3 regions of the Mesorhizobium sp. M0243 genome follow, and region 3 is predicted to be linked to each of the others. Evidence: predicted binding sites of a transcription regulator. Region 3 holds the regulator's gene; each other region holds the start of a gene.

Region 1 (7,276 bases), on a different contig from region 3:
GCGGCGGCACCGGCCATGCGCAGGGAAAGTTCCTCGAAGGCATCCATGTCAGCAGTCTCGCGCGCGGCTTCCGCCTCGGCCAGCAGTGGCGCCAGCACCGGCAAAGGCGGCAGACGCGGCGTGGCGAAGGCCAGCTTCCTGGCGCCCGGCACGCCGGCCACGACCCGCTCCATGTAAGACGGTCCGAAATGAAACGACAGGCAACGGTCGCCGCCGCCATGCTCATGCCCGCATTCGTAGCATGTGCCGGGATTGCCGAGCAGGAGCGCGCCGGGCGCCAGCATCGCCGTGCCTTGTTGCGCACGGTAGCGGAACGTGCCGCTGGTGACGGCAGCCACGCAGAAATCCTGATGTGCTTCCTCGAACGGCCGGTCGCCGGCACCGGCCGTGCAGATGACATCCGTCACGTGCCAGCCAGGTCCGGAGGCGAGAATATGTGTGGTCGCTGTCATGGCCGAAATATAGCAATTTTTCCCAAGCCCAGAACCCCTTCACCGCCTACCCTTCCCGGTCTCCTGACAAGAAGAGGCCACAACCATGTTCGATCAATCCTCGTTTGCCGAAGCCCTGCATAGCCCCGGACCGATCGAAGGGCTTGCCGAAAAACTGAGCCTTTACGGCCGCTTCGTCGGCGCCTGGACTTTCAACGCCTCGCGCCATCTCGAGGACGGTACGGTGCTGACCGGGCGTGGCGAGGTGCATTTCGGCTGGGTGCTGGAAGGCCGGGCGATTCAGGACGTGTGGATCCTGCCCGCGCGGGACACTGGTTCCCAGCCTTCGCTCGGCAAATGGACTTTTTATGGCACGACGCTGCGCGTCTATGATCCCGGCGCGGATGCCTGGCACATCTTCTGGAGCGATCCGCGCAACCAGTATTACAGCCGCCAGCTCGGTCGCGCCGAGGGCGACACGATCATGCAAGTGGGCGCCGACGGCACCGGCAGTTCAGTACGCTGGAGCTTTTCACGCATCACCGAAAACTCCTTCCGATGGCTGGGCGAACGCTCGCAAGACAATGGCGCGACATGGCGGCTGGAAGTCGAGTTCCTGGCGCGCCGAGAGGTTTGATCGCCGAGGAATGCAGCAGCAGCCCAGAATAAAAGCGTCGCGATCCTTTGCGCCGGCATCAACCACTTTCCCGCTGACAGTTCCCACCGACCGGGCTTTGCTCTACCAATATTCTGTCCGGGCACGGCCCGGCGGGAGGGTCAGAGATGCCGAGTTTCGACAGCCTGTTCAACGCCTTCGTCACCATTCTCGTGACCATCGATCCGCCTGGCCTGGCGCCGCTGTTCCTGGCCGTAACGCGCGGCATGAACCGCGAGGAGCGCCAGCAGGTTTCCGTCCGTGCCTCGATCATCGGCTTCCTGGTGATGGCGTTGTTTGCAGTTGCCGGCGCATCGATCCTGTCGGTGTTCGGCATAACGTTGCCGGCCTTCCGCGTCGCCGGCGGTTTCCTGCTGTTCTTCATCGCCTTCGAGATGGTGTTCGAGCGCCGGCAGGACCGTAAGGAGAAGATCGGCGACGTCGCCATCACCAAGGACATGATCCACAACATCGCCGCCTTCCCGCTGGCGATCCCGCTGATCGCCGGCCCCGGCGCGATTTCGGCGACGGTGCTGCTTTCCGGTTCATTTCAGGGATTTGCCGCGCAGGCAGCCCTGGTCGGCATCATCTTCGTCTGCCTCGCCATCACCTATCTGGTGTTCGTGCTGTCGGAACGCATCGACCGCATCCTCGGCCAGACTGGTCGTTCGATCCTGACCCGGCTGCTTGGCGTCATCCTGGCGGCACTGGCCGTGCAATTCGTGGCCGATGGCATCAAGGCGCTGATGGCGGGGTAACGCGACGAGCTGCCGCCGAAGCCGGCCCTATTTCACAGTCGTGTCGATCACTTCGAAATCGTGGGTAATCGTCGCGGTCTTGGCCAGCATCGCAGACGCCGAGCAATATTTTTCGATCGAAAGGTCGATCGCGCGTTTCACCTTGTCGCTGGAGAGTGCCCTGCCCTTGACGACGAAATGCATATGGATGCGTGTAAAAACCCTGGGCTCGGTTTCGGCCCGGTCGGAGTCGAGTTCGACGACGCAGTCCTCGACCGCCTCGCGGCCTTTTTCGAGGATATGCACGACATCATAGGCCGAACAGCCACCGGTGCCGATCAGCACCAGCTCCATCGGGCTTGGACCCGGCGTCTTGCCTTCCGATCCGTGCGCTGTTCCGAGCACGACCTTGTGACCGCTGCCGGATTCCCCGACGAAGGTGCGCTCCTCGACCCACTTTACGCGTGCTTTCACCGAACTCGTCCTTTCACCGTATTTCCTTGATCGGCCCGGTCAACCTCAATCACGATGCAAAACCCCGAAAGTCCATGAATGACTCTCGGGGCACTGTGTCTGACATAACTGTTGCGATCAGAACGGGATTTCGTCATCCAATTCGCGCGACGAACCGCCACCGCCGCCGCTCTTGGCACCGCCACCACCGCGATTGAAGCCTTCGCTCGGGCTGGACTGGCCGAAATCGGAACCACGGCTGCTGCCGCCACCGGTATAGCCGCCGACCTGACCGCCCTCGCCCTGTCCGCGTGCGTCTAGCATCTGCAGCTCACCGCGGAATTTCTGCAGCACGACTTCCGTCGTGTACTTGTCGGCACCGGTCTGGTCCTGCCATTTGCGCGTCTGCAACTGGCCCTCGACATAGACCTTCATGCCCTTCTTCAGATACTGCTCCGCCACCTTGGCGATGCCCTCATTGAAGATGACGACGTTGTGCCACTCGGTTTTTTCCTTGCGTTCGCCGGAATTCTTGTCGCGCCAGCTTTCCGATGTGGCGATGCGGATGTTGACGACCGGTTCACCCGAATTCAGGCGACGGATTTCGGGATCCGCGCCGAGATTGCCGACCAGAATGACCTTGTTGACGCTACCCGCCATGATATTTCTCCGCGCTCATCCGAAACAAATTTTTGTCGCAGCACCTTACAGGTTGCAGGCGATCGCCGCTTGCCATGGCTGCCTTTACCCACAAGGTTTTTGTTCCCTTTTCGTTCTTATCCGCATCGCTGCTTATTGTCAAGGAATGGCAGCAATGCCGAAGCCGATCATATGGGCTCGAAAAGACCGCTTGCCAAATCGATAAGTATGCACTTATGCTTTTGGCATGATCGAAGCAGAGATTTTTCGCGCACTGGCCGACCCGACGCGCCGCGCCGTCTTTGAGCGGCTGGCCGCCGGCGAGATGAGCGTGTCGGAATTGCGCACCGGGATGACGGTGTCGCAGCCCGCGGTGTCGCAGCATCTGGCGGTGCTGCGTGGCGCCGGGCTGGTGGTCGAGCGGCGAGCCGGCCGCAACGCCTATTACCGCGCCGATCCGCAGGGGCTCGCCCCCTTGCTCTCCTGGATCGAACGCTACCGGACCTTCTGGCCGGAACGCATCGAAAGGCTGAAGGCGGTTTTGAAGGACATGGATCAATGAAGAAGGCGGGATCAACGACCAACAACGGTCAAAGCGACGCCCCGGATGCGCTCGAGTTCGAGTACGAGCTTGCCGAGCCGCCGGAAAAGGTATGGCGGGCCCTGACCGTACCGGAATTGCTGGCCGCCTGGATGATGCCGAACGACATGAGACCCGAGATCGGCAACCGTTTTGCCTTCGCCGGAACGGGCGCGTCGATCGAATGCGAAATCCTCGACGCCGATCCCGAGAAGCTGCTGCGCTATTCCTGGCGGGAGCAGCCAGGCGACGCCGCGCGGCAGGATCCGCTCGACAGCCCATTGGACAGCATTGTCACCTTCACACTTGCCCGAACCGTTTCCGGCGGCACGCATCTGCGTGTCGTCCATGACGGCTTTGCCCGCAAGGCCATGCCTGCCGTCGCCATGGCAGGCGCCGGCTGCCGGGTTTCGCTCGGTGCAAACAGGTCATCTAAGCCAATCGCCGCAAACACGCCTCGCCTCCTGCTTCGCGCGGCCTGAAAACAAAACGGACGGAGAGAGATAATGAGCGGTGTTGCCAGTCTGGTGCCGATGGTTATCGAGCAATCGAGCCGCGGCGAGCGCGCCTTCGACATCTTTTCGCGGCTGCTGCGCGAGCGCATCATCTTCATCAACGGTGAGATCAACGACGACATCTCGGCGTTGGTCTGCGCGCAGCTTCTGTCGCTGGAATCGGACAATCCCGACAAGGAGATCTCGCTCTACATCAACTCGCCGGGCGGCGTGGTCACCAGCGGCTTCGCCATCTACGACACAATGCAATACATCAGCTGCCCGGTGTCGACCGTATGCATGGGCTTTGCCGCATCGATGGGCTCGTTCCTGCTGATGGCAGGCACACCGGGGCGCCGAATTTCCCTGCCGAACGCCACCATCCTGCTGCACCAGCCGCTGGGCGGCTTCCAGGGCCAGGCCTCCGACATCCAGCGCCATGCCGAGCGCATCGGCCGGACGAAACGGCACATGGCCGAACTCTACGCGCAGCATTGCGGCCGCAGCTATGAAGAGGTCGAGCGCACGCTGGACCGCGACCACTTCATGACCGCCCGCGAGGCCCAGGCATGGGGCATCGTCGACCATGTTTTCGACACGCGAAAAAAGGCGGCGTGAGCCAGGGCCGGATCGGAGTACGTCCGGCTGTCGAAGATTTGACGATGCCGGTCTGGTTCCATCGGCGGCGCGCCACTATAGTCTTGGGATGACCGACACTCATCAGTCCAGATCATTGCACCGCGTCATCGCCGTTATAGCGCTCGCCATTGGGGGCCTCACCAGCGGCGCGGCACTTGCCGAAGACAGTTCGCCGTCAACGCAAAAAGGCGCCCTGCCCGGCGTAACCGGTGACTACCGCATCGCCAAGCCGGCTCCGGAGTCCGACGACGCGTTTCCCGGCAACGGCCAGTTCAAGATCGGCGATACGGATGTCAGGATTTCCGGCAGCATCACCGTCGATGTCGGCGCCGGCTCGATCGGGCCGCCGCGCCACTGACAGTCTGTCGGCGCGTGCTGCGTTGCGCCAAACAGACAATCCGCACATGAAAACGGCCCCGCCGTGCTTTGCGCAAACGGACGGGGCCTTTTTGGATCTCAAATCCAATCTCTACCGGGAGTGTACTGCCGGCATTTGATTTCGGATGCAACGCGGCGTTCAACCGACGATCCGACTAACAGTCTCTGATTTTTACGGGGATATGGCAGGTCACGGTTTGTCGGGTGGCGAAAACGCTAAACCCTGGCACTTATGCCTGCCGCCGCTCCAGTAACAACTGGAACCCTATGGGACGATCCGGTGGCGTCATAGCTCCGCTCCTTTGTCCATTGCGACGTTGTCGTCACGAAGCACAAATCGCAAATGCCTGCGGCGTCTCGCAGGCCGCCTTTGGGCGGCGAGGCCATCGAAAGACGGCCGTCTTCGTTGACTGCTGGAGACTGCTCCCGTCAGCTGGTGGCGTCAACCATCAATAGCCGGTTACCGAAAAATGTGATCGCCGGGAGGTTACGTGCAGGTCAGCTTTTGCACAGCTTTGTCAGGAGCGTGTTCGGCCTTTGTTCTTTCCGCTTGCCCGTTCACGCGAAAGACGGTTAAACGCTTTGGTCGGGAATTGTGGCGTCTCTCGACGTGGCGGCAAAACTACCTACATAGGGGATGGCCGGGAAAACCCGCCATTCCAGGAAATTCCAGATTCTGAGGCGGCGACCGGCTATGGCCGACCATAAATATCTTTCCATTCGCGGGGCGCGCGAACACAATCTGAAGAATGTCGATCTCGACTTGCCGCGTGACAGCCTGATTGTCATGACCGGCCTGTCGGGGTCCGGCAAGTCATCGCTTGCCTTCGACACGATCTATGCCGAAGGCCAGCGCCGCTACGTCGAAAGCCTGTCGGCCTACGCGCGGCAATTCCTTGAGATGATGCAGAAGCCTGACGTCGACCAGATCGACGGCCTGTCGCCCGCCATTTCCATCGAGCAGAAGACCACCTCGAAGAACCCGCGTTCGACGGTCGGCACCGTCACCGAGATCTACGACTATATGCGGCTGCTTTTTGCGCGCGTCGGAATCCCCTATTCGCCGGCCACCGGCCTGCCGATCGAGAGCCAGACGGTTTCGCAGATGGTCGACCGCGTACTGGCGATCGAGGAAGGCACGCGCCTGTTCATCCTGGCGCCGATGGTGCGCGGCCGCAAAGGCGAATACCGCAAGGAATTGCTGGAGTTGCAAAAAAAGGGCTTTCAGCGCGTCAAGGTCGATGGCGTCTTCTATGAGATCGCCGACGTGCCGGCGCTCGACAAGAAGTACAAGCATGACCTCGACGTCGTCGTCGACCGCATCGTCGTGCGCGGCGATCTGGCGACGCGGCTTGCCGATTCCATCGAAACGGCGCTGAAGCTGGCCGATGGGCTTGCCGTGGCCGAATTCGCCGACAAGCCGCTCGATTCCAGCCAGACCGGCGAGGATTCGGTCAACAAGTCGAAGAACGAGACGCATGAGCGCATCCTGTTCTCGGAAAAGTTCGCTTGCCCGGTCTCCGGCTTCACCATTCCGGAAATCGAACCGCGGCTGTTCTCGTTCAACAACCCGTTCGGCGCCTGCCCGACCTGCGACGGTCTCGGCAGCCAGCGCGCCATCGATGGCAATCTGATCGTGCCGGACGAGAACATCTCGCTGCGCGACGGCGCCGTCAGCCCGTGGGCGAAGTCGACCTCACCCTATTACGCGCAGACGCTGGAAGCGCTGGGCAAGGCCTATGGCTTCAAGCTCGGCGACAAGTTCAAAGACCTGACCGAAGAGGCCCAGGAAGCCATTCTGCGCGGCACCGGCGAGCGCGAGATCACCTTCCAGTATGATGACGGCCTGCGCTCCTACAAGACGACAAAGACTTTCGAAGGGGTCATCCCCAATCTCGAGCGGCGCTGGAAAGAGACTGAATCCGCCTGGATGCGCGAGGAAATCGAGCGCTTCATGTCGGCGACGCCTTGCCCGGTCTGCAAGGGCTATCGGCTGAAGCCCGAGTCGCTGGCGGTGAAAATCGCCGGCAAGCACATCGGCGAAGTCACCGAACTTTCCATCCGCAAGGCCGACCAGTGGTTCACCGACCTGCCTGCGTCGCTCAACGACAAGCAGAACGAGATCGCGGTGCGGGTCTTGAAGGAGATCCGCGAGCGGCTGCGCTTCCTCAACGATGTCGGGCTCGACTATCTGACGCTGTCGCGCAATTCCGGCACGCTGTCGGGCGGCGAGAGCCAGCGCATCCGGCTGGCGTCGCAGATCGGCTCGG
Region 2 (7,276 bases), on a different contig from region 3:
CAGCTGGCCAGAACAAGGCGGTGCTCGATCCGTTCAAGCCCGAGAAGAAGGAAGACGTCGAACGCCTGAAAGCGCTGCAGCTCGAGGTGCACGGCACCTTCATCGACCTCGTCAAGGAGCGGCGCGGCACGAAACTGAAGGACGATCCGGACCTGTTCACCGGCCTGTTCTGGACCGGCATCAAGGGCCTCGAACTCGGGCTGGTCGATGCGCTCGGCGACATGCGCACTGTGCTCAAGACCCGTTTCGGGGCGAAAACCCAACTCAGGCTGATCACGACACCGCGCGGTTTCCTTAGCCGCTTCGGCCTGTTCGGCTCAAGCAAGGGCTTTTCAGCGCCCGATATCGCAGCCGCTGCCGCCAGCGGCGTGATCGATGCGGCGGAAGAGCGCGCATTGTGGTCTCGCTTCGGGCTTTGAAAACCCGGCAAAACCGTCTAGCATGAGAGCTTGAGTTTCATGCATGTCGTGTTCCCAAAAGCGGGTCGACATGCATCAACCTACCCGACCGGCCGCCTTCGCCGGCCCAGCGTGGGAGGAGTTTTGGCATGCCGCAGATCATTTTCTTCGCCGTCGTTGGCGTTGCCGCCTATTTCGGCTACCGCACCTTCATTAGGGAAGCCGAGCGCGTGACCGCCAAGGTGCGGCGCACAGAAAAGCAAACGGCCAACGGCGCGATCGGCACTTTGGTCAAGGATCCGAAGACCGGCGAATACCGGCTGGCCAAGGACTGAGCATCATCCCGCAGACGATTGTGGACACCGACATCGGGTCGCGTAGCTGGCACGCACACGCCAAAATCAATCTTGCGCTGCATGTCACCGGCAGGCGCCCTGACGGCTATCATCTGATCGAGAGCCTGGCGGTGTTCACACGGTTTGGCGACAGGGTCGAAATCGCGCCCGCCGACGGCGATGAGTTTACCGTATCCGGCCGTTACGCCCCGGCCGTTCCTCTCGACGCCAGCAATCTGGTGCTCAAGGCGCGCGATGCCCTGCGGCAGACAGCCGGGCACGAGAGAACACCGCCGGTCGCTATTCGGCTGGAAAAGAACCTGCCGGTAGCCTCCGGCGTCGGCGGCGGTTCGAGCGACGCGGCGACCGTGCTGCGCGGACTGGTGGAGACATGGGCGCTGGACATCGATGGCAGCGAGCTGGCGCGGATCGGCCTTTCGCTTGGCGCCGATGTGCCGATGTGCCTGGCGGCAAAGCCGCTGGTGGCGCGTGGCATCGGCGATGAACTGTCGATGGTGCCGGATTTTTCGGCGCTTGGCCTGGTGTTGGTCAATCCAGGCACCCCGGTGTCGACGGCGGATGTCTTTGCAGCGCTTTCCCGGCGCGACAATGAGGCCTTGCCGCCGCTGCCGCGCAGCATCGATTTTCACAGCCTGCGCAACTGGCTGGAGATCACCCGCAACGATCTCGAGCCCGCGGCGCTGGAGGTGCAACCCGCAATCGGCAGGGCGCTTTCCTGGCTGAACAAGGCCGGATCGGGGTTCTCGCGGATGTCGGGATCCGGCGCGACATGTTTCGGCCTGTTCGAAACCGGCAATGTCGCCAAGCGCGCCGCCGCCGAAATCCGCGGCCGCCAGCCCGACTGGTTCGTTGCCGCGACGCGCAGCATCGCATCGGAGGGCGCAGATGGCCAGAATTGACGAGAGCCGCTCCTTCATTCCCGTGCGCATCGCGGTGCTGACCGTTTCGGATACGCGCAGCCTCGCCGACGACAAATCCGGCCAGACGCTGGCCGACCGCATCACCGAGGCCGGCCATCTGCTGGCGGCCCGCAATATCGTCACCGACGACCGCGAGAAAATCCGCGACACGGTTCTGGCGTGGTCACAGGACAAGAATATCGATGTCGTCATCACCACCGGCGGCACCGGCTTCACAGGCCGTGACGTGACGCCGGACGCGCTGGAGCCGATCTTCGAAAAGCGCATGGATGGCTTTTCGGAAGTGTTCCACCGGATTTCCTACGACAAGATCGGCACCTCGACGATCCAGAGTCGGGCGACCGGCGGCGTCGTCAACGCCACCTTCGTCTTCGTGCTGCCGGGTTCGCCAGGCGCCTGCAAGGACGCGTGGGACGGCATCCTGAAAGCGCAGCTCGACTACCGGCACATGCCGTGCAACTTCGTCGAGATCATGCCGCGCCTGGACGAGCATTTACGGCGCGGCAAATCGGCTTTGTAAAAGCCAGGCAAAGCGTCGGTTCCACGCCGCTTTTGCAGGCAGAACAGCACCGGTGCCTTCGAAACACCATTCCAAACCGAACCTCGGAAAAGTACCTTGCCTGAAGGCGATCATCGCCATCACGACAAGGCAGAACCATGACCACGCATACCGGCGGATGCCATTGCGGCAACATACGCCTTGCATTTTCAACCGAACTCGACCCATCGCAAATCGAAGTTCGCGCCTGCCAATGCTCGTTCTGTGTCAGACATGGTTCGCGCGCCATTGCCGATCCGGACGGCAGACTGACCATCTCGGTCAAGGATGAGGCGCGATTGCGAAAATATCAGTTCGGGCTGAGGACGGCCGACTATTTGATCTGCCGGGATTGCGGCGTCTATGTCGCCGCAATCGCCGGAGAGGATGACGCAAGGGCGATCGTCATCATCAACGCCCTGGACGACCGAGAGCGGTTCAATCAGGAGCCGGCTCGTGTCGACTTCGATGCCGAAAGCCGGGCACAGCGCCAAGCCAGGCGCCGCGCTCACTGGACGCCTGTCGAGATGAGCTTCGGATAGGCAGCTCTCAGCGGATGACCGGCTCGCCATGAAACCGTCGGCGCGACGGCGGCGATACGCCGAAGCCGACTTCCATCATCAGTCGCGGCGTGCGTGCCGGCACGGTGCCCATATGAAAGCCAAAGGGGTCCTCGACGAAGCCGAGACCGGCCTCGCCGGTCAGCGTCACCGGGCTCTGCTCGCCATAGACATCCAGAACCTGTTGCGCGGGATGGCCGACCAGAAGGGTAAGCTGATGCTTTAGGCTGCGGCGCTTGTGGCTGCCCCTGACATAGACATGCGGACCGGTGTCGGCGTCGACCGGCTTGAGGTAGAAGAAGAATTTCAGCATGCGCCAGTCGTCGAGGTCAAAATGATACTTGCCGAGCGAGGCGAGGTTCTTGTCGGCATCCGAAGCGGCACCTGTGGGAAAACTCCACCAGACCCGCGTCGTGATCAGTTTCGCCTGGCCGCCGAGATAGTGCGCGGCAATATCCAGAAGCAGCGGATCGCGCTGGATGGCAAGCGCCGCCGGGCAGTCGAGGATGCGCTCGAAAAAATGCCCGCTAAGCAGCGAGCGGCCAAGGCGTTTCTCGGCCTCGGCATGTTCCCCCGGCATGAATTCGAGACGGCGGTCGAAATTGCCGAAGCAAGGCGTGCGCCCGGCGAAGTCGGCGATCTCTTCATGGATATCAGGCGGCAGGACCAGGCCTGAGAACAGCCCGTCGGAGCGCAACGCATCGACGACCGCTCCCCGTTCGACACCGGCAAACATCGTATCCCCGGCATTGGCGACCGGGCGGGCGCGCTTTGCGCCGAGCCAATGCATGCGGCGTCCGGGCATGGTGCGCGCCAACACGAACATCGGCAGCCAGGCAGGGTTCTCACGCAGGTCCGTCAGATAGGTTGGAATACGCACGGCGATGCGCCGCAGCAGGCTGCCGTTGCGCGCAATGGCCTCGAGACTGGCCGCGCCGGATGTGTCGGGGGTTAAAAGCTTCATTGGGTCCTCGGCTATGAGAGCACCACCGATGCCGCATCGGTGCTCGCCTCTCGGCATGACCCAAACCCAATTCCCGCTTGAACGGAAGCTAACCCCGCGTCAAACTTTGTGCAATGCACAATGACCTGAGCAACTGCAAAAAATCACGTCGAGGGGCGGCGCTCCTGCTTGGCCGGCGCCATCCAGATTTCGGCGTCGAGCCGCTTCGTCGCGAGGCCGCGGGCGATGGCCTCGGCACTGCCGGCACTCTTGGCCGCGGCCGCCGCCTGACGCTTGCTGATCAGCAAGCCGTCGGCCAAGGCGCGGTTTCCCGAAAAGACCCGGGCCAGGAATGGCGTGCGACTGGCTCGCGTGCGCGAAAACCGTGCCGCCATGGTCTGCCTGGCCGTATGGGCGACAACTTCATCGATCCAGCCCTCCACCAGCCGCGCGCCCGGCTCCAGGAGCAGCAACCAATCCCCCTTGGCCTGGCGGATGCCGGCAGCGACACCGCCCGTCACGTACTGACAGCCGGCATGCTCGGCCACATGATGCGTCTGGTCGGTAGAGCCTGTGTCGCAGACGATGACTTCACGCACCACGCCTTCGACCGCGCCGCCAATCAACGAGGCGAGCGTGCGGGCGAGGCCCTCCTCGTCGTTGCGGGTTTCGATGAGAACACTGAGCATCCTTAGCCGAATAGCGGAAAGCGCCCGACAGCGCCAGTTTTGCATCGCACCATAGAAAGTTCTTGCTTTGTTCTTATCAACGAAATAGGAATAATTTCATGAGCAGAGCGATTCGACACAACATGGACAGTCCCTGGGAGCGGGCGAAAATGGAACAGATCGTGCGCGCCGACATTGCAGCTTTCGGAGCAGGAAGAGCCGAGATGGCCAACGCGATGGTCGAGCAGAGCGGCATGCGTGTCCGCCCGGACCGCAACCGCGGCAGGTCAGCGGGTATCAATCCGTCCGGCCGGTTCGAGCCGGTCAGCCGGCACGTGTTCGACGATGGCTGGAATTCGCTGGAGGAACTGCCGCCCTTCAAGACCGAAGTGCAGGTCGAGAAGCCGCGCACAATCATCACCCGCAACGAATCGCCCGACATTTCCTTCGACCGTTCCATCAACCCCTATCGCGGCTGCGAGCATGGCTGCGTCTATTGCTTTGCCCGCCCGACGCACGCGTTCATGGGCCTGTCGCCGGGTCTCGATTTCGAATCGAAGTTGTTCGCCAAGCCTGATGCGGCGCGCTTGCTTGACAAGGAGCTTTCGAAAGACAGCTACCAGCCGCGCACCATCGCCATCGGCACCAACACCGACCCCTACCAGCCGATCGAGAAGCAATACCGGATCATGCGCGAAATTCTCGAAGTGCTGGAAGCGCGCGGCCATCCAGTCGGCATCGTGACAAAGTCCGCTCTGGTGACGCGCGATATCGATATCCTGTCACGCATGGCCGAACGCGGGCTCGCCAAGGTGGCGCTGTCGGTGACGACGCTCGACCGTATGCTGGCGCGCACCATGGAGCCGCGCGCGTCGACACCGACCAAGCGGCTGGAAGCGATCCGGCAGCTTTCGGATGCCGGCATTCCGGCGTCGGTCATGGTGGCTCCTATCATTCCGGGCCTGACCGATCCGGAGATGGAACGCATCCTCGATTCCGCACGTGCGGCCGGCGCGCGCGAAGCGGGCTACGTGATCCTGCGCCTGCCGCTGGAGGTCAGCCCGATCTTCAAGGATTGGCTGCTGCGCCATTATCCCGACCGCTACCGCCATGTGATGTCGCTGGTCCGCTCGATGCGCGACGGCAAGGACTACGATTCGGAATGGGGCAAGCGCATGAAGGGCGCCGGTCCCTACGCCTGGCAGATCGGCCGGCGCTTCGAGATCACAGCCAAGCGGCTCGGCCTCAATGCCGAACGGCGCACGCTGCGGACCGACCAGTTCGTTGCCGCCGGGAAAGACCAGGTGCAGCTGACGCTGCTTTGAGAGACAATTCGTCGCGGTGGTTTGATCCGTCGCGGCACCAGAATCCCGTCCGGCCTGCCCCGGCCTGCAGACGGTGCCCTCCCGGTCCGGCGCCCCACCCGACCCGGAGGGACTTGCGGAGAATCAGAGCCGATGCGAACCTCGCCGCAACATGGCTCGCGCGCGTTCTGATTCTCCGCCTCTCTTTGAGATCATCGAGAAGCCTGACTTCTCCTTCGAGACGAAGGCGATGGCGGAGGGCCTGTGGCCGGTCGCCGGGATGGACGAGGCCGGCCGTGGCCCCCTGGCCGGGCCGGTGGTCGCCGCGGCCGTGGTGCTTGATCCCGCCAACATTCCGGACGGCCTCGACGATTCCAAACGCCTCAGCCATTTGCAGCGTGAGGCCTTGTTCCTGCGAATTCTTGGCTCCGCGCAGGCGGTCTCGATGGCCTCAATCAGTGCCGAGGGCATCGACGGCAGCAACATCCTCAAGGCAAGCCTGGAAGCCATGCGGCGCGCCCTTGTCGGACTGTCGGTCCGACCGAAACTAGCCCTCGCTGATGGACGCGACGTGCCGCCGGGGCTGCCTTGTGAAGGGCGCGCGCTGATCAAGGGCGACCAGCGTTCGCAATCGATCGCTGCCGCCTCGATCGTCGCCAAGGTGATGCGTGACCGCATGATGTGCGGCTGCGGCAATCATCACGACCGCTACGGGTTCGAAGTCCACATGGGCTACGCCACGGTTCGCCATCGCACCGCGATCGAAGCGCATGGCCCGGTGGCGCGGCTGCATCGCGTGTCGTTTTCGCCGTTCAGGCTGGGTGGCGCTGAAGTGGTCGAAGAAGAGAGCTTTGCTGGGCTGGATTGAGCAACGGCAGCAGCGACAAGTCAATCTCCCCCTTGTGGGGAGATTGACCGCTTCAGCGTCTCACGCACTCTCCAAGCAAAAAAGCCGCCAGGTTGCCCGGGCGGCTTTAATTGTATGAGGGCTGTGAGGGCTCAGTTCAGCTTCGACTTCACGTCCGCAAGCGAAGCCTTGAACAGATCGGCACCGGCCTTGGCGTCGATCTTGCCGGCAAGCAGCGCGCGCGCTGCCTCGACGGCGATATCGACGGCGCTGGCGCGGACTTCGCTGATGGCGTCACGCTCGGCCTGGCCGATCTTCTGTTCGGCAAGCGCGGTGCGCCTGACAACATAGTCCTCGGTTTTCTTGTGCGCCTCGGCGGCAAGCATATCGGCTTCGCGCTTGGCGGCGGCGACGATGTCGGCGGCCTCCTGCTCGGCTTCCTTGCGCTTGCGCTGATACTGGCCAAGCAGTTGCTGGGCCTCCTCGCGCAGTCGGCGTGCTTCGTCCAGTTCATTGCTGATCCTGGCGGCGCGGGCGTCGAGCGCCTTGGCGATCAGGCGAGGCACCTTGATGTAGACGGCAATGCCCAGGAAGATGACCAGGGCAACCGTGGCCCAGAGCGTCGCGAGAGATGTGTAATCCATGATGCGCTCCTCACCGGGCCACGGATTTGACCGCGGCCGCGATCTCGGCCTTGCTGGCCTTGCCGCCAGCCAGGGCTTCGACGATCGCCGAAGCGGTA
Region 3 (7,276 bases):
TTTCCTCGCGGCCGAGCACGGCAAGCACATCGAACACGCCCGGCGAGGTGCTCTTGCCGGTCAATGCGGCGCGCAAAGGCTGGGCCACGGCGCCGAGCTTGTGGCCGCCGGCCATGGCAACCTCGCGGATCGCGGCCTCCGCTGCAGCCGCGGTCCAGTCGCTCGTAAGCCCGTTCAAAGCTTCGTGAGCGCCGCGCAGGATCTTGCGGGCATCGGCATTGAGCACAAGGGCCGCCTTGTCGTCGATCGGCAGGGGGCGCGTGGCGAACAGGAAGGCCGCGCCATCGACGAGCTCGACCAGTGTCTTGGCGCGCTCCTTCAGGCCCGGAAGCGCTGCCAGCAACTGCGCCTTGGTGCTGTCGTTCAGGCGCGCGGCGATCGCCGGGCCACCTTCGAGATAGGGCAGGGTGGCGATGAAGATGTCGAACAGTTCGGCATCGCTCATGCGGCGCATATGCGCGCCGTTGATCGCCTCCAGCTTGGCGAAGTCGAAGCGCGCCGCGCCCTTGTTGACATCGCCGATGTCGAACCACGAGATCATATCCTTGATCGACATGATCTCGTCGTCGCCATGGCTCCAGCCAAGGCGCGCCAGGTAGTTGAGCAGCGCCTCCGGCAGGTAGCCCATGGCGCGATAGGCCTCGACGCCAAGCGCGCCGTGCCGCTTCGACAGCTTGGCGCCATCGGCGCCGTGGATCAGGGGGATATGCGACATGGATGGCACGTCCCAGCCCATGGCGTTGTAGATCACGGTCTGGCGAGCGGCATTGGTCAGATGATCGTCGCCGCGAATGATATGGGTGACGCCCATATCATGATCATCGACGACGACGGCATGCATGTAAGTGGGATTGCCGTCAGAACGCAGGATGATGAAGTCATCGAGATCTTTGTTGGGAAAGCGCACCTCGCCCTGGACACGGTCATGGACGATGGTCTCGCCTTCGGTCGGCGCCTTGATGCGGATGGCGCCCTTGACGCCTGCGGGCGCCTCAGAGGGGTCGCGGTCGCGCCAGCGGCCGTCATAGCGGGGCGGCAGCCCCTTGGCTCTGGCAGCCTCGCGCATGGCCTCCAGTTCGGCTGGCGTGGCATAGCAATAATAGGCCATGCCCATGCGCACGAGCTCCTCTGCCACCTCGCGGTGGCGCGGCGCACGCTCGAACTGTGACACCGGCTCGCCGTCCCAGCTCAGGCCAAGCCAGGAAAGCCCGTCGAGGATGGCAGCCGTCGCGGCTTCATTGGAGCGTTCACGGTCGGTGTCTTCGATGCGCAGCAGCATCGTGCCGCCAGTGTGCTTTGCATACAGCCAGTTGAACAGCGCCGTGCGCGCGCCGCCTATGTGCAGATAGCCGGTGGGCGAGGGGGCAAAACGGGTGACGACCTTGTCGGACATGGAACTCTCGGAAACCATCTGAAGCGGGTGCGGTTGCGCGGACTTTCGCGCGCCCGGCGTTCATGTAGCATAGGGTGTCGAGGGCGCAAGGGGCAGACCCGATGGCTGGACGAGGCTGGGGCTCGGATCAGGGCGAGGACGCTGCCATCGGCGTCAGCGAACGGTCCCTCTTTGCGCCTCTGCCATTGCCGTCGCCCCTCCTGCCGGATCCCGGCCAAGCGCCGTTACAAGCGGATGTCGCCGCCTCTGTTCCTGTTGCCGAAACCGGCAGGATCGTTCGCGTGCGCCGGCAAATCAGCCTGACATCACTGCCTCGCCTGCGCCACAGCGTGAACACGGCGGCGAGCCTGGAACTCGACCGGGGCGTGGCCTTCCTGCTGGTGCCGGTCTGCCTGGCGATCGGAGCGATCGGCTATTTTTCGCTGACGGCTGAACCCGACTTTGCGAGACCTGTCGCGGTTGTCATTCTGACGGGGATCTGTGCGCTGGTCTCGCGCTCATGGCCAAAGACCCATCTGTGTTTCATGGCGGCACTTTTGTGCGCCCTAGGACTGCTTGCTGCCAAGGTCGAGACGTGGCGTGCGGGCACACAAATGTTGGGCTCGGAAATTTCGACGCAAGTCACCGGCCGCGTCGTCTCGCTCGACCGGATGGAAACCGGCCGTATCCGGCTGACCATCGACGTGACATCGACCGCAAGACCGAAACTGCGCTATGCGCCGGAACGGGTGCGGCTTTCGGCACGCAAGATCCCGGCTGACGTGACCGCCGGCTCCCTCATCACCGGATATGCCAAGCTCTTGCCGCCGACCGGGCCGGTGCGGCCGGACAGCTATGACTTCTCCTTCGACAGCTACTTTGCCGGCATCGGCGGCAGCGGGTTCTTTCTCGGCAATCCAAAGCTTGTCGTCAACGATGACGGCGACATGCCGCTGCCGGCCCGAATTTCCTCTAGCGTGGAAAATGCCCGTGAAGGTATCGCCGACCATATCAGGGCCAGCGTCGGCGGCGCCGAAGGCGAGATCGCCGCGGCGCTCATCGTCGGCGTGCGCGCCGGCATTCCCGATGAGATCAATGAGGCGATGCGACGTACCGGCATCTACCACATCATCTCCATTTCGGGACTGCACATGGCGCTGGTCGCGGGCACCATCATGGGATTGCTGCGCGGCGCCTTCGCCTTGTTTCCCGACTTTTCCGCGCGTCGCCCGGTCAAGAAGTATGCCGCTGCCGCCGCGCTGTTCTCGATCGCGGCCTATCTCATCATCTCTGGAGTCGTCGTTGCCGCCGAGCGCAGCTTCATCATGCTGGCGGTGATGCTGATTGCCGTGCTGTTCGATCGAGCAGCACTCACCATGCGCAATCTGGCGATCTCGGCGATCGCCGTCATCGTGGTGTCGCCGCATGAGGTGGTCGGCCCGAGTTTTCAGATGTCGTTCGCCGCGACCGCGGCTCTGGTCGGCGCCTATGCCGGCTGGGCCGATCACCGCGCGGGAAAAGCTAGACCGCCGCCACCAAAGCGATCCATGCCAGGTTTCCTGACGCGAAAATTCCTGCTGGCGGCAACCGGCCTTGCCATGACCTCGATCATCGCCGGAAGCGCCACGACGCTGTTTGCCATCTGGCATTTTCAGCGTGTCTCGCCGCTTAGCCTGTTTGCCAACCTCGCGGTTATGCCGATCGTCACCGTCGTCATGTTCCTGGCCGTCGCCAGCGCGCTGCTGATGCCTTTCGGATTGGATTGGCCGGCTCTCTACCTGATGGGTAAGGGCCTGACGATGATGATCGCCATATCCGGCTGGATCTCCGAGCGTTCGCCTGTCGACGGGGTCGGGCTGATTTCGCAACAGTCGGTCCTGTTGGTGGCAATTGCTTTGGTCATCGCGACGATGGCGACAACTTGGCTGCGGCTCGCTGCCCTGCCATTCGCGCTGGCAGGCTTGCTGACCGTCTCGGATACGCGCACGCCGGATGTGCTGATCTCGGAAGACGCCCGGCTGGTGGCGTTGCCGATCGGTGGCGGCGAGCTTGCCGTCAGCCGGGAACGGCCGAACGAATTCACCGTCGACAACTGGAAACGCGCCCTGACATCAGAAACCATCGTCGTGCCAGAGGTGTTCGACAACAGCTATGGGCAATTCGATGTCGCGGATGCCGTTGATCTGCCGCTGGGATCGCCGTTCTATTGCTCCTCAGGCGTTTGCGTGGCCAGGCACATGTCCGGTGCGATCATTGCCTATGTCGAGGACCGCAAGGACACCTGGAAAGCCTGCGGCTTCGCCGAGCTGATCGTCATCAATGACGCCACCGCGTATGACGCCTGTCACAATCCGCTGGTTCTCGTCATCACCAAGCGGCAACTGGCTCGCAAAGGCAGTGCCGCGGTCTTCTTCGATCGCCAATCGGCGACCACGCCGGCGACGATCAGCTTCGCGGTGGACAGCCCATATCGGCCCTGGCACACGCAACGCAAATACTCTCGTGAGGCAAGGGGGCTGGCACCCTTCAAGAAACCGGAGAAGCCAGCGGCCAACCCGCAGCCGGCTCAGTAGCGGCGGATCAGGCCGACGAGCTTGCCTTGCACCTTGACCCTGTCCGGGCCGAAAATCCGTGTCTCGTAGGCTGGATTGGCGGCTTCGAGGGCAATCGAGGCGCCCTTGCGGCGGAACCGCTTCAGCGTCGCTTCCTCTTCGTCGACCAGCGCCACGATGATCTCGCCTGGCTGGGCGGTATCGGCGTTGCGGATGATGACGGTGTCGCCGTCGAAGATACCGGCCTCGATCATCGAGTCGCCCTTGACCTCCAGCGCATAGTGGGCGCCGCCCATGATCATGTCCGGCGGCACCGAGATCGAATGCGTCTGATGCTGGATGGCATCGATCGGCACACCGGCGGCGATACGGCCCATGACCGGGATCGACACGGCGGAGACCGCATCGTCATCATTGCCGGGCGAGGGCATCCGCGAAGGCGCCGGCTTGATCTGCCGGCCAAGGGCACCACCCTGACCGAGACTGCCCTGGATGACGCTTGGCGAAAACTTCTTTGCCGCGTTGAGGCCAGGCGCGATCGAGTCCGGCAATCGCAGCACTTCCAGCGCGCGTGCCCGGTTGGGCAACCGGCGAATAAAGCCGCGCTCCTCAAGTGCGGTGATCAGCCGATGAATCCCGGATTTGGAGGCAAGGTCAAGCGCCTCCTTCATCTCGTCGAAGGATGGCGGAATGCCGCTCTCCTTCAGGCGTTCATGGATGAACATCAGCAGTTCATGTTGCTTGCGCGTCAGCATGGCGGCCCCCAGGTTACCTGAAACCAGAATCGAAAAACAAACCCAGAACAAACCCTATCTGTTCCAGTTGTGTTCTGCAACCGTTTAAAGTTTAATGAATTTGTTAAGGCTGCTGAAATTATTTGGCGCTTGCCAGCGGGTCGCGATCAACAAGCGCCAGGCACAGCGATGCGCCTGCTCACATTGAAATTATTATGGTTAATGACCTGTGGCTCATCCTCGACCCAAGGCTTGGCATTATCAGTCTATCGACCTCCACAAAGGACGATATCAATCTTCGGGACGTTCGTTTGCCGTGAACGAAACGGAGCCAAAACGCCAACGTCTGTTGGCATTTGTGGCTGGAAATTCAGCCTCCGTCATCTGCCAGGCAGTGAGGGCGGCGGCGGTGGATCGCGGGGATCGTTGCGTCAGGTAACGGCTTCCTTGACCGCGAAACGGCGGTCCTTCCATGCGCCCGTGCGCAGAATATCCTCCAGCACCTCAACCGCCAGCCACACATTCTTGTAGCCGACATAGAGCGGCGTGAAGCCGAAACGGATGGTCGATGGCGCACGAAAATCACCGATGACGCCGCGCTCGATCAGCGCCCGCATGATTTGATAGCCGTGATCGTGAAGGAACGACACCTGGCTGCCGCGCCTGGTCGCGTCGCGGGTGGTCTCCAGCGTGAGACCGTAGGCGCCGCACCTGGCTTCGACGAGCTGGATGAACAGTTCTGTCAACGCGACACTCTTCTTTCGCAATGCCGCCATGTCGACGTCATTCCAGATGGCAAGCGCGCCTTTGAGCGCCCGCATCGACAGGATCGGCTGAGTGCCGCACAAAAAGCGGCGGATGCCGGTGCCGGCAACATAACCCCGTTCGAAGGCAAAGGGCCGCGCATGGCCCCACCAGCCGCTGAGCGGCTGGCTGATATCGCCGTGGTGGCGCTGCGCGGCATAGATGAAGGCCGGTGCGCCCGGACCGCCGTTGAGGTACTTGTAGGTGCAGCCGATGGCGAAATCGGCATTTGCGTGATCGAGCTCGACGGGCAGGGCGCCGGCGGTGTGGCAAAGATCCCAGACGATCAGCGCTCCGGCCGCATGAGCTTTGCGCGTCAGCGCCGCCATGTCGCGCAGTTCACCCGATTTGTAATTGACGTGATTGACCAGCACCACCGCGACGTTTTCGTCGATCAGCTCTTCGATGGTCGGCGCGTCGACACCCGCGAGGCGCAGCAGGACGCCATCCCGGGTCGAGGCCACGCCTTCGGCGATGTACAGGTCGGTGGGAAAACTGTCACCTTCGGCGACGATGGCCGACCGGCCGGGCCGCATCTCCATCGCCGCGTGCAGCACCTTGTAGATGTTGGTCGATGTCGTGTCGCAGACAACGGTCTGGCCGGCCGCGGCTCCTATCAGGCGTCCGAGCTGGTCGCCGAGTTCGATTGGCATCTCGAACCATCCGGCCGTGTTCCAAGCTCGGATGAGATCCTGGGCCCATTCTTGGGTCGCCGCCTGCTGCAGCTCGCTGAAAACGGCATGAGACGCTGCCCCCAGTGAATTGCCGTCGAGATAGATCATCCCCTCCGGCAGAATGAAACGGTCGCGCATGGCCCGCAGCGGATCCGTGGCATCCATCGCTTCGACTGCGGCGAGATCAGGAATTCCACTCATGGTCGGTCAGTCCCCGGTTGTTCGCGAAGGGTTTTCCGCCACAGCGCGTCCCCTCGGTGTGCCTGTTTTCATTTCGACGTCAGAGCCGGGTGCGGACCGTCCACAGCTCCGGGAACAGCACGACCTCGAGCATTTTCTTCAGATACGAAGCACCCGACGTGCCGCCGGTGCCGCGTTTCAGGCCGATGATGCGCTCCACCGTGGTGACGTGGTTGAAGCGCCAGCGGCGGAAGTAGTCCTCGAAGTCGACCAGCTTCTCGGCCAGTTCGTAGAACATCCAGTAGCGCTGCGGATCGCGGTAGATGGTCTGCCAGGCGACCAGCACCTCTTCATTCTCGGTTCGCGTCTCACGCCAGTCCGTGCGCCTGGCATCGGCACCGATGTCGAATCCGTTGCGCGCCAAAAGCAGCAGAGCCTCGTCATAGAGCGACGGCTCGGCCAGGATCGCTTCCAGCTTCCCGCTCAGGTCGGGCCGATGCTTGTGCGGCCCGAGCATTGCCAGGTTTCGGTTGCCGGCCATGAACTCGATGGCGCGATACTGCCAGGACTGGAAACCCGAGGACTGGCCGAGCGCGTCGCGGAACTCGGTGTATTCGCTGGGCGTCATCGTCCGCAGCACGTCCCAGGCATTGTTCAGCTGCTCGAAGATGCGCGCAACGCGCGACAGCATCTTGAAGCTCGGCTCGAGCCGGTCGGCGCGGATGGAACGGATCGCGGCGCCAATCTCGTGCAGAGCAAGCTTCATCCAGAGCTCGGAGGTCTGATGCTGGATGATGAACAGCATCTCGTCATGCGCCGATGACAGCGGCGTCTGGGCCTCCAGCACTTTCTCCAGGTGCAGGTAGTCGCTGTAGGACATGCGCTCCTTGAACGACATCTGGGCGCCTTCGGACGCCGGATCGTACGGTTGGCTCAATTGATTTTCTCCGTGCGCAGCCG

The links. Region 3 encodes LexA, which represses DNA repair genes until DNA is damaged. Its sites were predicted from a motif close to TGTTCNNNNTGTGTTCNG; they were not measured.
Region 1: uvrA (excinuclease ABC subunit UvrA) is a predicted target of LexA. The motif match lies at 5,534-5,551, and genes of this name have one in related genera.
Region 2: NKJ11_RS02700 (PA0069 family radical SAM protein) is a predicted target of LexA. The motif match lies at 4,462-4,479, and genes of this name have one in related genera.

What each region holds. Positions count from the first base shown of each region.
Region 1 covers NZ_JAMYSF010000016.1:94,032-101,307, reverse strand. Annotated here, with positions in the region: gene NKJ11_RS20795 (helix-turn-helix transcriptional regulator) at 1-452, opposite strand, end outside; gene NKJ11_RS20790 (hypothetical protein) at 538-1,068, shown strand; gene NKJ11_RS20785 (MarC family protein) at 1,215-1,844, shown strand; gene NKJ11_RS20780 (OsmC family protein) at 1,872-2,297, opposite strand; gene NKJ11_RS20775 (single-stranded DNA-binding protein) at 2,415-2,936, opposite strand; gene NKJ11_RS20770 (ArsR/SmtB family transcription factor) at 3,163-3,477, shown strand; gene NKJ11_RS20765 (SRPBCC family protein) at 3,474-3,977, shown strand; gene NKJ11_RS20760 (ATP-dependent Clp protease proteolytic subunit) at 4,002-4,607, shown strand; gene NKJ11_RS20755 (hypothetical protein) at 4,696-4,986, shown strand; gene uvrA (excinuclease ABC subunit UvrA) at 5,701-7,276, shown strand, end outside.
Region 2 covers NZ_JAMYSF010000002.1:121,933-129,208, forward strand. Annotated here, with positions in the region: gene NKJ11_RS02665 (S49 family peptidase) at 1-419, shown strand, start outside; gene NKJ11_RS02670 (membrane protein) at 548-733, shown strand; gene NKJ11_RS02675 (4-(cytidine 5'-diphospho)-2-C-methyl-D-erythritol kinase) at 754-1,653, shown strand; gene moaB (molybdenum cofactor biosynthesis protein B) at 1,640-2,194, shown strand; gene NKJ11_RS02685 (GFA family protein) at 2,332-2,754, shown strand; gene NKJ11_RS02690 (hypothetical protein) at 2,762-3,736, opposite strand; gene NKJ11_RS02695 (glycosyltransferase) at 3,880-4,404, opposite strand; gene NKJ11_RS02700 (PA0069 family radical SAM protein) at 4,554-5,708, shown strand; gene rnhB (ribonuclease HII) at 5,860-6,555, shown strand; gene NKJ11_RS02710 (F0F1 ATP synthase subunit B) at 6,687-7,178, opposite strand; gene NKJ11_RS02715 (F0F1 ATP synthase subunit B) at 7,189-7,276, opposite strand, start outside.
Region 3 covers NZ_JAMYSF010000015.1:118,042-125,317, reverse strand. Annotated here, with positions in the region: gene gltX (glutamate--tRNA ligase) at 1-1,393, opposite strand, end outside; gene NKJ11_RS20205 (ComEC/Rec2 family competence protein) at 1,495-3,945, shown strand; gene lexA (transcriptional repressor LexA) at 3,939-4,679, opposite strand; gene kynU (kynureninase) at 5,090-6,337, opposite strand; gene kynA (tryptophan 2,3-dioxygenase) at 6,417-7,253, opposite strand; gene NKJ11_RS20185 (AMP-binding protein) at 7,250-7,276, opposite strand, start outside.